Rhodohalobacter sp. SW132: one gene and its partner. Each later gene encodes a partner of the first gene's protein in a complex. Links are inferred from orthologs where the notes say so. Each region holds a gene or a part of one and is shown in the gene's direction. Other genes may lie near its edges.

The links.
Region 2: the proteins of nuoH (region 1) and DYD21_RS09320 are in contact, whole or in part, in a cryo-EM structure (PDB 7NYH), measured with the Escherichia coli proteins. The link is inferred for Rhodohalobacter sp. SW132 from one-to-one orthologs.

The regions. Positions count from the first base shown.
Region 1 is NZ_QUOK01000004.1:163,471-171,816, forward strand. What follows is about bases 3,534-6,351. They hold nuoH (NADH-quinone oxidoreductase subunit NuoH), read left to right. Parts: upstream 3,534-4,350; coding sequence 4,351-5,352; downstream 5,353-6,351. Other genes in these bases: DYD21_RS09775 (2Fe-2S iron-sulfur cluster-binding protein), read left to right, coding at 3,534-4,341; DYD21_RS09785 (M28 family peptidase), read left to right, coding at 5,604-6,351. In the rest of the region: nuoD (NADH dehydrogenase (quinone) subunit D), read left to right, coding at 1-637; nuoE (NAD(P)H-dependent oxidoreductase subunit E), read left to right, coding at 642-1,172; NADH-quinone oxidoreductase subunit NuoF, read left to right, coding at 1,179-2,474; more of DYD21_RS09775, read left to right, coding at 2,611-3,533; more of DYD21_RS09785, read left to right, coding at 6,352-6,677; DYD21_RS09790 (VOC family protein), read left to right, coding at 6,757-7,161; DYD21_RS09795 (mechanosensitive ion channel family protein), read left to right, coding at 7,223-8,161. UniProt on the Escherichia coli protein: NDH-1 shuttles electrons from NADH, via FMN and iron-sulfur (Fe-S) centers, to quinones in the respiratory chain. The immediate electron acceptor for the enzyme in this species is believed to be ubiquinone.
Region 2 is NZ_QUOK01000004.1:61,329-69,782, reverse strand. Bases 2,670-5,595 are described here. They hold DYD21_RS09320 (NADH-quinone oxidoreductase subunit J), read left to right. Parts: upstream 2,670-3,834; coding sequence 3,835-4,356; downstream 4,357-5,595. Other genes in these bases: DYD21_RS09310 (hypothetical protein), read left to right, coding at 5,183-5,595; nuoK (NADH-quinone oxidoreductase subunit NuoK), read left to right, coding at 4,353-4,655; DYD21_RS09325 (undecaprenyl-diphosphate phosphatase), read left to right, coding at 2,904-3,728; DYD21_RS09330 (MoxR family ATPase), read right to left, coding at 2,670-2,720. Outside these bases: DYD21_RS09340 (Ig-like domain-containing protein), read left to right, coding at 1-730; DYD21_RS09335 (mechanosensitive ion channel family protein), read left to right, coding at 755-1,675; more of DYD21_RS09330, read right to left, coding at 1,722-2,669; more of DYD21_RS09310, read left to right, coding at 5,596-5,767; DYD21_RS09305 (DUF421 domain-containing protein), read left to right, coding at 5,892-6,449; DYD21_RS09300 (Na(+)/H(+) antiporter subunit D), read right to left, coding at 6,493-8,211; DYD21_RS09295 (hypothetical protein), read right to left, coding at 8,201-8,416; DYD21_RS09290 (monovalent cation/H+ antiporter subunit D family protein), read right to left, coding at 8,413-8,454. UniProt on the Escherichia coli protein: NDH-1 shuttles electrons from NADH, via FMN and iron-sulfur (Fe-S) centers, to quinones in the respiratory chain. The immediate electron acceptor for the enzyme in this species is believed to be ubiquinone.

The DNA.
Region 1 (8,346 bases):
AGAAATTAGAGATTACCACAAACTGCTCGACCGAAACCGGTTGTTTTTCGACCGGAACGAAGCCGTTGGTGTATTGAAGACCGAAGACGCTATTAAAATCGGGGCCGCCGGCCCTGTTCTGCGAGCTACCGGGTACGGATACGACGTGAGAAAATTCGCTCCCTACGCCCGATATGATGAAGTGGAATTCGGTGTTCCAACCCGGCTTGAAGGCGACAATCTTGCAAGATATTTTGTTCGGATGGAGGAGATGTCCGAAAGCATTCGAATCATTAATCAATGTATTGATAAACTTCCAAAAGGCCCCGTGCGTACGGATAACGCAAAGCAGGCCTACCCTTCCAAAGATGAAGTCTATTACTCCATGGAAGGTATGATTCATGACTTTATGATGACGGATACAGGTATCTGTCCCCCGGAAGGCGCGGAAGCCTATCACGCCGTGGAATCTCCAAAAGGAGAATTAGGATACTTTATTCAAAGCGACGGAACCGGTCATCCCTGGAGATTAAAAATTAATGCACCCTCCTTCAGTAACCTTCAGGTACTTGAAAATATACTTGATGGTGAGATGGTCGCCGATACCGTGGTGATTATTGGTGGAATTGACCCTGTAATGGGTGAAGCAGATAAATAATATTATGACGTACGAATTCGATAAAGACGACCTCAAAAAAATCGACGACATCAAGGCAAAGTACCCGGAAGTAATGCCGGCCACTCTGCCTGTTTTATGGCTTGCACAAAATAAATTCGGCCATGTTGAACCGGAAGTTCAGCGCCTTGTCGCAGAAACACTTGGCCTGCCGGAAGCCCATGTTCACGGTGTTGCAACCTTCTACACACAATATTATAAAGAGAAGAAGGGAAAGCACGTTCTCGATGTATGCACCTGCCTGAGTTGTCAGCTTTGTGGCGGATATGATATGTTAAATCACATTGAGGACAAACTGGGTATTAAAGCCGGCGAAACTACGGAAGATGGAATGTTTTCCGTCCAGGAAGTGGAATGCCTGGGCGCATGCGGATACGCCCCGATGCTGCAGGTTACCAACGATAAATACGTGAACAACCTCACGAAAGAGAAAGTTGACAAACTGATTGATGACCTGAAAGCCGGCAAAACGCCCGAATACGAAGAAATTAAAATGCCCCTCCGTAAAGTTGACTAAAAAGTTATGAGCACAGCAGACTGGAAAAATTACGAACCTGTATTGATACCTAATACTAAAGATCTGCACAAGATCGACGTGTATCAGCAGAATGGCGGATACAGTGCTCTGAAAAGTGTACTAACTGATAAAAAGAAGTGGGAAGGCCCGTCTGATGTCATAAATGAAGTGAAGGCGGCAAATATTCGCGGACGAGGAGGAGCCGGGTTCAATGCCGGTTTAAAATGGTCGTTCATGCCGCCGGCTGACGGCGGACCGCGTTATCTTGCCTGCAATGGAGATGAGTCGGAGCCGGGTACATTCAAAGACAGAAAAATCTTTGAGTATAACCCACATGTATTTATTGAAGGAGCTCTTATTGCTGCATATGCGATGGAAATCACCTCAATCTATGTTTATATCCGAGGTGAATACAAAGATTACATCGATATGATGCAAAAAGCTGTGGATGATGCTTACGAAAAAGGTTTTATCGGCGAGGATATTTTAGGATCCGGCTACAGCGTTGATTTTTATGTCCACTCCGGTGCAGGTGCATATATCTGCGGTGAGGAGACTTCCATGCTCGAATCTCTTGAAGGAAAACGAGGATACCCGCGGGTAAAACCTCCGTTTCCAGCTCAAAAAGGATTATGGGGCCGTCCTACCACAATCAACAATATTGAAACGCTCTCGCATGTCGTTCCTGTGATTAATAAAGGAGCGGACTGGTTTGCCGGTATCGGTGCCAAAAATCATCCCGGACCCATTCTTTACGGAATTTCCGGTCATGTAAACCGCCCCGGTGTATACGAACTGCCATCCGGAATCCCTGTTCTTGAACTTATCAATGATGTGGCCGGAGGAATGCGTAATGGCAAGCAATTGAAAGCTGTCATTCCAGGTGGTTCTTCCACGCCGATTTTGCGGGCAGATCAGCTGGATGGTGTTACCATGGACAGCGATTCACTCCGTGAAGTGGGAACCATGCTTGGAACTGCCGGGATGGTGGTTATGGATGAAGATACCGACATGGTTGATATGCTATGGAGAATAGCACATTTTTATCATCATGAATCTTGCGGCCAATGCACACCCTGCCGTGACGGCACCGGGTGGCTTGAAAAAATCTTATTGAAAATTAAAAACGGCGACGGCGAAATCAAAGATCTTGATCTGCTGCTGGACATCACCACGCAGATGGAAGGACGAACAATATGCGCCCTCGCTGATGCCGCTGCCTGGCCTGTACGACATACTATTAATCGATTCAGAGATGAATTTGAAGCCAGGTGTAAAAAATCTGTACACGCAATCGCATAACGTAAACAGATGATCTGTTTACGGTTGAAAATTTAAGTCTGTTAACTGTGAATGTAAGGATGGTAAGAATTCGGAAATTTAGCGATTTACGGATCTGCAACATCATTCATTCACCCACAAATAATCAATTCCAAAGATGCCTGAAGTAATAATTGACGGAAAACGGTTTGAGTACGAAGGCGAGCACAGGCTCCTGCAGTTTATTCTGGATCAGGGACTCGAAGTGCCGTTTTTCTGCTATCACCCATCAATGTCAGCTCCTGCTAATTGCAGGCAGTGCATGGTTAAAGTGGGTCAGCCTGTAAAAGACCGCGAAACCGGTGAATATGAACTTGATGATAAAGGTGACCGGGTGATCCGCTGGTTCCCAAAACTTCAGACATCCTGTAATATCCAGATATCTGATGGTATGGTTGTGCAAACTCAGGAGACGGATGACCTTGTTAAACGAGCTCAAAAAGATACACTTGAGTTTATTTTAGCCAACCATCCACTTGACTGCCCCATTTGTGATCAGGCCGGTGAATGTCCGCTTCAGATTCAAACCTATAAGTACGGACCCGAAGGCAGCCGTTTTGAAGTTAAAAAAGTACACAAACCAAAGCGGGTTCAGCTTGGACCCCGTGTTATCCTGGATGCTGAACGATGCATTAACTGTACACGATGCGTGCGGTTTACGAACGAAATCAGTAAAACTCATCAGCTGACCATTACCTCACGTGGCGATAAAAATTACCCTGTTGCTGCGCCGGGGCGTGAGTTTGATGACGCATATTCACTTAACACCGTAGATATCTGCCCTGTGGGTGCACTCACTTCCGCAGATTTCAGATTCAAAGCCCGTGTTTGGGAAATGAACCAAACACCCAGCATCGACATCACCAACGGCAAAGGGTGCAACATCGACCTTTGGACCCGGGATAATCTTGTCTTGCGCATCACTCCACGGCAAAATGAAGAAGTCAATGACTACTGGATGCCCGATATAGGCAGGGAAGCTTACAAAATTTTCAACGAAAACCGGATCTCCCGGCCGATGCAGAAGCTCGAAAACGAACATGTGCAATCCTCCTGGAAAAACGCTGTGGAAACGCTGGCCGAGCATGTTGAGCAAACCGATAAAAATGATATTCTGTTTATTGGATCGCCTCACGCTTCTGTAGAGGAAAATTACGTTTTAATGACAATCTCCGATCTTCTTGCCGGATCCACTCCTGTGTTTACCCCACACATTATTGATGGAGCCGGGGATGATTTTCTGCTCACCGATGACCAGGCACCAAATACAAACGGATGCCGCCTGCTCGGGCTCGATGAACAATCCGAAAGTGAGTTGAAAGCTGCGGTTAAGAAAGCGAAGCTCGTCATTATGCTGAGTGATCATCTGATCGACCGCGGTGTCCTTGAAACGTCTGATTTTAACGATACGTTTCTGGCCATGTTTGCAACCAATCATGGAGAAACCACAAAAGCTGCCGATCTCGTGATTCCGGTAACAACTGCAGCAGAACACGCCGCAAGCTATGTTAATGTGGATAAACGGATTCAGAGAACTGTTCCTGCAAAAGAGACGAAATATACCAACAGACGGCTGGATCTTGAAATGTCGGAAGGCCGCCTCGACCGATATGGAACAAGTTTTGATAACTGGAGAACCGAGGATAACAAAGTTGACTGTCTCCCTCTCTGGACGATTAGCAACGAAATTACAAACCGGTTAGGACTGGATGTTCGCTTTTCAAATGGCCGGGAAATACTGTCTACGATTGCAGATACGATTCCGGCATTCTCAGGAATTTCATACCAGGTCATAGATGAACATTCCGGCATAGACCTAAATAAAATTGAAAAAACTGTAAAATCTTAACCCATAGGAATGGCTGAAGTTACCGTCACCTCATATATCATTCTCGGCACTGCTCTTTTTATGCTCCTAAATTCTGCGGCCGTTGCTGTTTATGCAGAACGCAGAGTAGCCGCATTTATCCAGAACCGGGTAGGACCAAATCGTGTGGGTCCGCTTGGACTGCTACAACCGATCGCTGATGTTGTTAAGCTCTTATTGAAAGAAGATGTAACTCCAAACAACAGTTATCGCTTAATACACACCGTAGCACCGATTATTCCCGTTATCACCGCTTTGATGACGGTTGCTGTCATTCCATTTGGAGAAGGCATTTATGCTGTAGACATCAACGCCGGCGTGCTATATCTGCTGGCAGTGGCCTCTCTCGGGGTTTATGGAGTTACGCTTGCAGGATGGGCATCTAACAGTAAATATTCCCTGCTTGGCGGATTACGGGCTGCTGCACAGATGATCAGCTACGAACTTCCGCTGGGAATGGCCGTGGCATCCGTTGTTATTTTTGTTGGGTCACTCAGCGTTGTGGACATTGCTGCTGCGCAGGAAAACTGGTGGTTTGTCTTTCTGAATCCAATCGGCGCTATCATTTTCATCGTGGCGGCATTTGCGGAAAGTAATCGTACCCCGTTCGACCTGGTTGAGGCAGAACAGGAGCTTGTAGGTGGATTTCACACCGAATATAGTTCTATGAAATTCGGGATGTTTTTCCTCGCAGAATACATGCACGTTGTGATTAACTCCATGTTGATGGTTACCTTCTTTTTTGGTTCCTACCACCTACCGTTTGCTGGATACTGGCTGCCTGAACTTCCAACCGTAGCAAAAGCCATTCTCGATATTTCAGTCTTTACCGGAAAAACCGCGTTTTTTGTATTCTTCTTTATATGGGTTCGCTGGACTATTCCAAGGTTTAAATTTAACCAGGTGATGAAACTTGGCTGGAGCAAACTGTTGCCGCTGAGCATTATTAACTTTATTGTGATCGCAGGAATTCTCTATTTGATTTACGCCTGATCCTGCTCACCATTTTTCATAAAAAGCCGCGGATATTCATTCGCGGCTTTTTTTTTATCCACTACCCAAGTCTTCAGCAAACCATTTACAGCCGGTTGTGCATACTCTCCTTGCTGATTAAATCACCGAATCCCGCAGATGAACTGCTGTTCAAATATCACAACTCAGCAAAACTCTGCGCGGTACTCTGCACAAATCTTCAAGAATAAAAAAATCAAAATCATTTATATCTTCGCATTATCTTTAATTCTATGCCGAATCCCCGATTACATCAAACTGAAAGAAGAAAAAGAGAGCGAAGGTTAACAGCCATTCTCTATTTAATTTCCATCGCTGTGATGTTTACATCGATTCTGATTATTTTTGGCATCTGGTTATGGATGATGCCGCCATCCGTTATTCCGCAGGACAATCATGATTTTAACAATCAGGATATTCAAATGAGTGAGCAGATCAGACAGGATGTTGTACATCTTGCCGACTCGATTGGAGAGCGCAACATGCATACTCCGGGTTCCATGGATTCAGCCAGGGCGTACATCAGCCGGCGTTTTAATTCCTTAGGCTACAACGTTGAAGAACATCACTACACCCTCCGCCGGGGAATCTATTCGGGGCGATCTGCTACAAACCTGATCGCAGAGATCCCGGGATCCGGTAATTCAGATGAAATTATCGTTATCGGGGCGCATTACGATACCGTTTCGGGTTCACCCGGTGCTAATGATAATGCCAGCGGCATAGCTGTATTGCTGGCCACAGCGGATCAAATGAAAGATTATCGTCCATACCGAACGATTCGTTTTGTGGCATTTGCCAATGAAGAGCCGCCATTTTTCCAAACTGCGGATATGGGAAGCTACGCCTACGCTAAGCGAAGCGCAGAACGTGGTGAAGCCATACGCGGAATGATCGCTCTCGACGGCCTCGGTTACTTCGATAACTCGCCCGGCTCGCAATCCTACCCCCTGCCCGGCCTTGGCTTCGCATACAGTAAACGCGCGACCTTCATCGGCCTTGTGACACGCCTTGGAGATTTAAACCTGTTACGAAGCGTTTCTGCCGGTTTTAAGGAGAGCGGAGCTATTGCCACCGAATCTGCCGCACTGCCCGGATTTTTGCCCGGCGTTAACTGGTCGGATCACTGGTCATTCTGGCAGCACGGCTATCCCGGCCTGCTCATAACCGATACGCTGCCATTCCGTGATCCACACTATCACTCTCCGTATGATACGCCAGGCCGCCTCGATTATGAAAATATGGCCCGAATTTCATCAGCACTGACGCTTGCCGTCCAGAATCTCGCTGACAGCGATACAGAATAGGCGTACACCTCTACCCTTCTCGAAACTAAAACTTTTTCAGTATTTTGAAATATTCTCTGAATATCAAAACAACGTTCGAATGAAAATTACAGAAACCTGCCTTTATGCTGATGATCTGGAGAAAGCAGAATCATTCTATTCTGGTGTGATGAAATTTGATCTTATCCAAAAAGAGAAGCAACGTCACCTGTTTTATCGCTGTGAAAATGGAATGTTACTGATATTTGATCCCAACTCTACACTCCGGGAAAGCAGTGATGGCAGCAAAAATCCGGTACCGCGTCACGGAGCCACCGGGAGTGGTCATATTGCATTTACGGTATCCCCTGAAAACTACAGTAACTGGAAAGGCCGCCTGCAGAAACAGAACATTGAAATTGAATCGGAAATCAAGTGGCCGGGCGGTTCTGAATCGTTCTACTTCCGGGATCCTTCCGGCAACAGCCTGGAAATCATAAAAGGTGATATGTGGGATTTAAACTGAGATTAAGTGCCAAAAACAGTACATTAGGCAGATAAATTTAATAAAAAGCGATTTATATTTTATGGAGACCGGTGAGTTAAACGATGCGTATGGAATTGTAGTGGGCAGAGTCGAAGAGTGGATTACCACTTTTTTTGAACTGCTGCCTAACATGGTCGTGGCTATATTTGTTCTGATCTTGTTTTACGTGCTGGGCCGGATTGCGAGGCGAGCTGTATCCAATCTTTTTTCAAAAGTTACTGATAATAAAACCATTACCAGTCTTCTTGAAACAATCATAGGTATCTCGATCGTCGGTATCGGGGTGTTTATTGCGCTGAGTGTTTTGCAGCTCGATGGTGCGGTAACATCACTCCTTGCCGGTGCCGGTATTATCGGTCTTGCACTTGGTTTTGCATTTCAGGATATCGCCTCGAACTTTATCTCCGGAGTGATTCTATCCATTCGCCATCCATTTGGAATTGGTGATATCATCCAGACGAACGATTTTTACGGTACGGTACAAAAGCTGAACCTTCGCAATACAATCATGAAAACTGTAACCGGACAAATTGTATATCTGCCGAATAAAAAGGTTTTCGAAAATCCGCTGGAAAATTTCACCTCAACCGGGTTGCGCCGTATCGACCTTTCGTGCGGAGTTTCCTACGGAGACGATCTTGAAAAAGCAAAACAAGTGGCCGTCGAGGCAATCGATAAAGTAGATAGCGTTCTATCCGACAAGGGTATTGAATTTTACTACGATGAATTTGGTGACAGCTCCATAAATTTTAAACTTCGCTTTTGGGTAACTTTTGTAACAAATCCCGATTTCTGGTCCGTGCGAAGTGAAGCGATAATCGCACTCACCAAAGCGTTTGATGAGAACGATATTATGATTCCTTTCCCCATCCGCACACTCGATTTTGGTATTCGGGGCGGAGAGAAACTGAATACCATGATCAGCACATCAAAAGACGGAAACCCGAGCGGAGGTACTACTTCCGAAGACCGGGGATAGTGCGGGGTGATTTTTGTTTCAAACACCATCTTATTCTCACCTCACATCATCTTATTCTCACCTCACATATCGAGTCTTTTAGGTGTGCTCGCTTTCCTTTTGTCGAATTCATAAATGAGTTGACAGATTTTTCGGATGTGGATCTATATCGAAGAATTCACCTTATCCATTGATATTCCAGCGAA
Region 2 (8,454 bases), 100 kb from region 1 along the record:
GACGGTTGATCCATTTACCGGCTCGGCTGAACCGGATACAACTCTGCTGCGATTGATTAAAGATAATGCCGATGGCGGACTTTTCCCCGATCAGGCCCTCGAAATTACCTATTCAAAATTTATAGACGATGATGCTGTCGTAGATTCGCTGATTGTATATGAAGGTGAACAGATGGTGGAAGAGTATGAATATGTTGAAATCTTCCGCAATATTTTGCGGATACTGCCGAACGGAGACTGGGATACCGGAATCCGGCATCGTTTTGGCATCTGGGATCCCGATTTTAGGGAGCGCCGAACCGTAGAACCCGACATTTGGCAGCGGAATCAACTGGGCAGTATCGAGTTCAATCCCGCGGATGGCGACACCACAACATCTACCCGCCTTATGCTTCGCGATGAATTCAACACAATGGAACTGGATACTACATTTACAGGATCCATTGAAATTTCGAACCTGGCCCCGGTACGTTACCATGCCAGGCTTTTCAGGGATCTGGATGAAAACGGAACGTGGGACCGTGGCGGAATTGATCCATTCAGAAGGCCTGAACCGTACTTTTTAAGGCGGAATATCCCGGTTCGGGAGGGATTTACTTCAGATGTTTCGGTGGAATTTTCAGGAATGCCGGAAGAAACAGAGCTTCCCGAAACCATTGAACTGCCGGAAGATGCCAATAACGATGATGGCAATGAAGATAATGACGGAAATAATCAGAATGATCAGTAAATAAGAAATTTAAATCATAGCAAGATGAATGAACTACTTTCGGGAGTTTACCAGGAGTTGACTCTCACGATCACAATTATCGTCATTATTTTACTGACGTTTATTGCTCAATGGCTTGTGAAAAGGGCGTTTAAACGTTTTGAAGAGAATAGCACTCAGTTTAAAGTTGATGATCCTACAAATTACAGATTTCTTTATTACGCAATTGTAGCGTTGATATACGTAACAGGGATTGGTTTTGCGATATGGAATATTCCGTCGTTGCGTCACATCGCCCAATCGATGCTGGCGAGTGCCGGAATCCTGGCGATAGTTCTTGGATTTGCGTCACAGCAGGCGCTTGGCAACATTGTAAGCGGACTTTTTATCGTCATTTTTAAACCGTACCGGATTAACGATCGCATTAGCATGAGAGACACACTGCGCGGTGTTGTTGAGGATATTAACCTTCGCCATACGATTATCCGGAATTTTGAAAATCAGCGGATTGTAATACCTAATTCGCTAATCAGCAATGAAATTCTGATAAATTCGAATTACAATGATGATAAGATCTGTAAACTGATTACCATTGGCATAAGCTACGGCTCAGATATTGATAAGGCGAAACAGATTATGGCAGAAGAGGTGGAAAGTCACCCGCTAAATATTGATAACCGCAAACCGGAGGATATTGAAAAAGGTACTCCACGGGTTCTGGTTCGTGTCATTGCCCTTTCTGATTCATCCGTATCGATACGGGCGTGGGCGTGGGCTTCTGATCCGCCAAATAGTTTTACAATGGAGTGTGATGTGATAGAATCCGTAAAGAAACGGTTCGACAGAGAAGGTGTTGTAATTCCATTCCCGCAGAGAACCATCAGCTATCTTGAACCGGCAAAAAGCGGTGCGATTCAAGATGAAACGAAACCAGGCGAGGCAGGTTTGAAAAAAGAGAAGAGATAAATTTAGAATCTCTTCTCTTTAAAATTCCGGGATTTGTTAGATCTGTTTACGGAACCGGAACCGTGGAAAGAATTTTGGAAACGATATCTTCGCTGGTAATTTCCTCCGCTTCCGCCTCGAATGTTGGGATGATCCGGTGGCGAAGCACATCCATGGCCACAAATCGCACATCTTCCGGGGTTACATACGCGCGATGCTCCATAAACGCGTGTGCGCGTGCCGCAAGGTTCAGATTGATTGATGCGCGGGGAGAAGCGCCAAAGTTTATCAGGTCATTAAGATCGGAAAGGTTGTAATTCTCCGGCTTACGTGTTGCGAAAATCAGGCTGATGATGTACTTCTCAACTTTCTCATCTGTATAAATTTCATTCACAACATCACGTGCTTCCAGGATTGTGTCTGCAGTGGTTACCGGCGAAATCGATGGTTTATCACCGGTTTTTGCCATCCGGCGCATAATTTCAAGCTCTTCTGCCTCGGAGGGATAACCGATATTTAGTTTCAGCATAAAACGGTCAACCTGCGCTTCCGGCAGCGGGTAGGTTCCTTCCTGCTCCACCGGGTTCTGAGTTGCAAGCACAAGAAAGGGTTTATCGAGCGGAAAAGTGGTATCACCAATCGTAACCTGTTTCTCCTGCATCGATTCGAGCAGCGCGCTCTGCACTTTTGCAGGGGAACGGTTGATCTCATCCGCAAGCACGATATTTGAAAAGATAGGCCCTTTTTTAACCGTGAAATCAGCCTCTTTCTGATTATAGATCAGTGTACCGATCAGGTCGGCAGGAAGCAGATCCGGGGTGAACTGAATCCGTTGAAATTTGGTGTTTATCGCTTTGGAGAGAGAAGATACAGTAAGTGTTTTAGCCAGTCCGGGAACTCCTTCAAGCAGAACGTGACCATCAGCCAGCAGGCCGATCAGCAGCCGGTCGATCATATATCGCTGCCCAACAATCACTTTTTCAAGTTCTCGATAAATATCATCAATGAAGGCACTGCTTTTCTCAATTTTTTCACCCAGCGCCTGCATGTCAATCGTTTGTTCCATTACTTCAATCTTTATTGATAATTTTTGGTTCAATTTACCTATTTTCAACGGGTCATTCGGGTAGTTAAAGAAAGAATAATGTCGGACTTCTACAACGATACCCGCCCCAAAAGGTAACTTTTATTTTTGGAGATTGGTATTGGGGAAAATTGAACATTAAAAAATGGTTGCAAGGAAACAGGTTTGGGAATAATTGAAGCGATACTTCTTGGCTTACTACAGGGCATTACAGAATTTTTACCGGTCAGCAGTTCCGGCCACTTGGTTTTGGCGCGTGCACTATCCGGGTCAAATATCGAACCGGGAATAACATTTGAGATAGTTGTTCACTTCGGCTCGTTTTGCAGCATTGCCGTTTATTATAGAAAACTGATTCTGCAAATTTTGTCAGACCTGTTTAAAAGTATCACGCCGGCCGGAATTCGCGACGGAAGATTTAAAAACGATGAGAATACACGACTTTCATACATTATTCTTCTGAGTATGATACCGGCAATGATCGTGGGTTTTACGCTCAAAAGCAGTATCGAAGACGCATTTTTAAACCCGGGTTTTGTTTCTCTGATGCTGCTTGTAACCGGCACCATACTTTACAGCACAAAATTTGTTGGAAATCCCGATAAGGATGTAAATGTATCGCGCGGACTCTGGGTTGGTGTGGCGCAGGCGTTTGCGATCATTCCGGGCATTAGCCGATCCGGCTCTACCATATCACTGGGCTTGCTGCTCGGGATTGAAAGAGATAAAATCGCTAATTTTTCTTTTTTGATGGTGCTGCCTGTCCTTGCAGGAGCCATGCTGCTTGAAATCCTGGAATTGATGGAAGCCGGTGAAATTTTATTGCCAGCGGGCAGTTTGGTCGCAGGATTTTTCACGTCCTTTATTTCGGGTTACCTCGCATTATCATACCTGATTAAATTATTGAAACGCGATAAGTTTTATTACTTTTCATTTTATTGCTGGACGGTAGGGGTACTTGGAATAATCTATTTTTATTTCATCCTGTAGCGATCCGATTTTCGTTGCGTTAAAGTTCAAAAAACTAACACAAACTTCTTGAAGCCATTTTTAAATTTGGCTACCTTGGAGGCTTCAATATAAAAGAACCTTCTGAATGGAAATCTACGCATTTGTTTTACTTGCTGTATTAGCCATCGCCAGCGCACTGGGGATGATTTTGAATAAAAATACAGTTAACAGCGCACTACTGTTGGTCATTAATTTGGTAACAATTGCCGGCATTTATCTGCTTCTCCAGGCTCAGTTCCTGGCTCTGATTCAGATTCTTGTCTACGCCGGTGCCATTATGGTGCTTTTCCTGTTTGTTATTATGCTCCTGAATGTTGAAGAGGAGGAGAAATTGTTCGATAAATTCAGGGTGAAATATCTTCTGGCGTTTTTGTTGGGAGTTGTCATATTCGGACAGATACTCTACAGCTTGGGCGGTGTAACGGATATGCTGCCGGAAATTTCCAGTGACATGCTGTATGTTGGAACGGTTGAGGCTGTGGGTGAAGTACTCTATACAGAATTTTTATACGCATTTGAACTAACCGCTATTCTTCTGACCGCAGCAGTTGTGGGTGCACTGATGGTCGCACAATATAAAGTGAAAAAAACTGAGGACTCTGAATGATCGGCATTGACTGGTATCTTGCACTAAGTGCTATATTATTTACGATTGGGGTAATTGGCGTATTAATTCGCAGAAACGCCATTGTTATTTTTATGTGCGTTGAATTGATGCTTAATGCAGTTAATGTTTCACTGGTGAGCTTCAGCGCGTTTCACGGGGATATTACCGGACAGATACTCGTATTCTTTTCATTAGCCGTTGCTGCTGCAGAAGCGGTTGTCGGGCTTGCAATTATTATCGCAATTTTCCGAAACAATCTTTCGGTTGATATTACGAAAGTGAACCTTTTGCGCTGGTAACGGTCACTAAAATCGATTCTTTAAAGCCTGCTGGATTTGATTCCACCGGGCTTTTTTTGTTTATATATCCGTTCTCTTCTATTTGAAATTATGCGGCGGCCTTTTTCCAGTGGGGAAAAATGAACTATCTCTGGACAGAGCCCACGAGGTATCAGCTTGGATCACGTACCTTTTTGATTGATATGATGTTTATTCTGGAGTGTCTACCCAACGAGAGGCTGTAAGCAAATACCTTGTCAAATAATCGGTGTCTTTAATTTTTTAACCGCAGGGGCGCAAACAGCCGCGGTGGTTATTTATTCATATTCTCCTGATTCTTTTGAATAGTCTCCGAGATAAAGCGCTCTGGGAATTAAACCATTTTTGATTATATCATCGAAACATCTGTGCATTTATAAAATAGATATAACTGTATATCGGGCGATAATTCTGGTTTGCCTGAGCTGCAAAAGGAATTTTTATCTGTAACACTTACAACCACTCTGTTTTTATTTATGAGATCTCCGTTGTCATTTTTATGTATACTCATGTTTGTGATTCTGTTTTATGGATGTTCTGATATATCTCAGAAGCAGATCGTTCTTCATCAAACCGAACATGAAATCAGTACGAATGAGGGTGAAATATTACTTCAGATTGATGATATCCCATCAATGGTACAAGTTGATGCCGAAGTGGAGTTCGGGGCGTCTGAGCGATTTACTGAGGCCGTCATGCAGCCACAAGGGGAGTGGTTCGCCGTAACTACAGCCGGTATATCACATGGCGCGGGTTGGCTGGTTGATAGGGATCAAAACCAAATTTATCCGGCGGCGTTTCAATATGGCGGATCCGTAGAAGCGGGTCCATGGAGTGAATCCGGAGAATTTGCAGTTTTTATCAACATCGGGCCGGCGCCGTCCCAAACACTCTCGGTGGCCACTATGAGTCAGCCGGGCCGCACTGTGAACGAAAATTCAATGAATGTTCGGATTTCGGATCATTCGGGTTCCGTTCCGCCTGAATCCGTATATGAACCGATCAGGTGGGATGATGAGATGCTCGTTTTTGAGGTTGACGGAATACGTTACAAGTTTGATCCGGTTGACAACGAGGTGACAGCTCAGGATTAAGCGAAGGCTGCAAGCGTTCACAGGTCTAAAAAGTTTCGTAGATATCCATCAAGAGGGAGCTCATGATTGTCAATCATTCTGTGTGCTTTTTAAATCAACATTTAACCAAAAAAAAGAGATTCTTATGATCGATTGGAGCTGGATAACAACTACAGGCACCACACTTCTTATGATTCTACTCTCTGCTGCGGGGATTTATATCGCGTTGATGATTCTAACCCGCATAACAGGTCTTCGAAGTTTTTCGAAAATGTCCAGCTTCGATTTCGCAATTACGGTTGCTATCGGGACGATTATTGCGAGTACACTTCTGACTGACGATCCTCCGCTTCTTGCAGGTGCATTTGGATTAACTTTGCTCTACGGTATCCAGTATATCGTTTCTCATTCACGGAGGCTTTCTAAAACTGTAGAGTTGATTGTAGATAACAGGCCGCTGTTATTGATGGCGGGGGAGAAAGTATTGACTGATCACTTAAACACCGGGAGAATAACAGAGGAGGACCTCAAATCAAAATTGCGTGAAGCAGGAGTTGTGAGTGAGGATCAGGTTCTGGCAGTTGTACTTGAAACAACCGGCGATGTATCTGTGATGAAACGAAGTGACAGGATCTCACCCTGGATCTTTAAGGGAATCCGGGGAGAGGAGCATCTGTCGTTTATGAAAGATGAAAATCAATAAACTTCCTGTTCCGGGCAGTTAGCCATACGACTTTGGATAGTATCTATAAGAAGTAAAAAAGAGAGAATGCAAGAAAGCAGACCAGGATAAAGCTCATCACCACTTCCATACCGGGACTATAGGTTGTTGCATCATTTTCTTTATTGCCAAACGGATTTAGCCATGTCATCGGGTTACGGAAAACCTTTGTAGAGAGTACAGCTGTGTTGAGCACCACTTTTTCAGCCCATCCAAAAAAACCATCGGTTGATTTGATAAACATTCTGTAGGCTGCCGGTGAAGCTTTTCTGTAGAACCAATCCAGGTCAAGTGCAATAACAAGCTTGCCTTTCATGAGGTGTTTAAGCATCCAGAAACCGATAAATGTCATTATTGCGATCTGCATGATCTCTACAAACAGGTAGATTGTATATGGATTGAAATCAGTTTCGTAGGGAAGAAATGCATAGAGAGTGGATGGTGCAATTCCGATAACCATACAAACAACCGCCACAAATCCCATTCCAATATACATGTTAAAAGGAATCGGTTTGATTTCCTTGTCGTATGAATCAGCGTGGAACCAGGTGTAATATGGGAGTTTCAGACCCACGCTTAAAAACGTACCAATCGATACAAAAATCAGAAGTAACATGGCAGTATCATAACCGGAGTAGCCTATAGCCGTAACTGCCATCGGTTTGGTCACGAAAGCAGTAAACAACGGTAAGCCGGAAATCGACAAACTTGCCACAAGGTAGAGGCCCAGCACATAGGGCAATTTTTTCACCAATCCGCCCAGGTGATACATTTTGGATGTTCCTGTTGCATATAATACGGCTCCGCAAGCCATAAAAAGGAGAGATTTATTCAGAATATTACTCACAGCGAGTGCGGCGGCACCGTTGAGTGCCAGTTCTGTACCCACACCAATCGCTGCGATCATGAAACCGAGCTGACTGATAATATGGTAGGTAAGAATTTCACGGATATCTTTGCAGATCACAGCGTACATCACACCATAGATCGCCATAATAACCCCGATCCAGATGAGAATATCCCAGCCGGGGAACATTCGGATCAGCACATAAACCGCTGACTTTGTCGTAAAAGAGTTCAGGAAAATAACACCTGTAATCGTCGATTTGGGATATGCATCAGACAGCCAGGTATGAATCGGAATAAATGCAGCATTCACGCCAACACCCAGGAAAATGAGGATGTTTGAAATCGAGTAAACCTGTTCAAACGACTCGATTGCCAGCGAACCGGTTTGGGTTACATGTAAAATGATTCCGGCGAAAAGGAGCCCTCCACCAAGCACGTGGTAGACCAGGTATCGCATACCTGCAGCTCGCGCGGCATCTGTTCGTGTAGCCCAGATCAGCCATGTGGAACTCACGGCCATTAACTCCCAGTAGACAATCAGGGTGAAAAGATCACCGGCGTAGACAACGCCGAGGGCACCGGCTGCATAGAGCAGGGCCGCGCATTGCTGACCAAGATCCTTCAGATGATATGCATAAATACCGCCAAATACGGCTGCGAAGGCTATAATCAAGCCAAACACACGGCTTAGAGAATCAACTTCCAGAAGGATAAGATCGTAGTTTCCGATTGCACCGGTTAGGGTGTAGCCATCCTGGTGCATAGCTGCCATAGCGAGGGCGGCAACGGGGAAAATCAAAAATACAGAACTGCGTAGTTTTTCCGGAATCAGCGGAAGCAGTGCAGCTCCGAGCACAAGAAGAACTCCCGGTATGGCAAGTAACTCAATTGTCATAGTAGTCAAGATCGCGGTTTACGATTTTCTTTGAAATAAAAGTTGCCGCATAAACCAGCAGTATACACCCGAGGAAGCCAAAAATGGCGTAGAATCCCGGTATAGCGTTCCACCAGTGGCTGTCATAATCAGCCAGAAACATGAATTCGAGCACAAGTGTAAGCAACAGTACAAGGCCTATTAAGATCCAGTAAATTTTCTTCATGGCGATGCAGAATTAAAGATCGATGCTGAAATATCGAC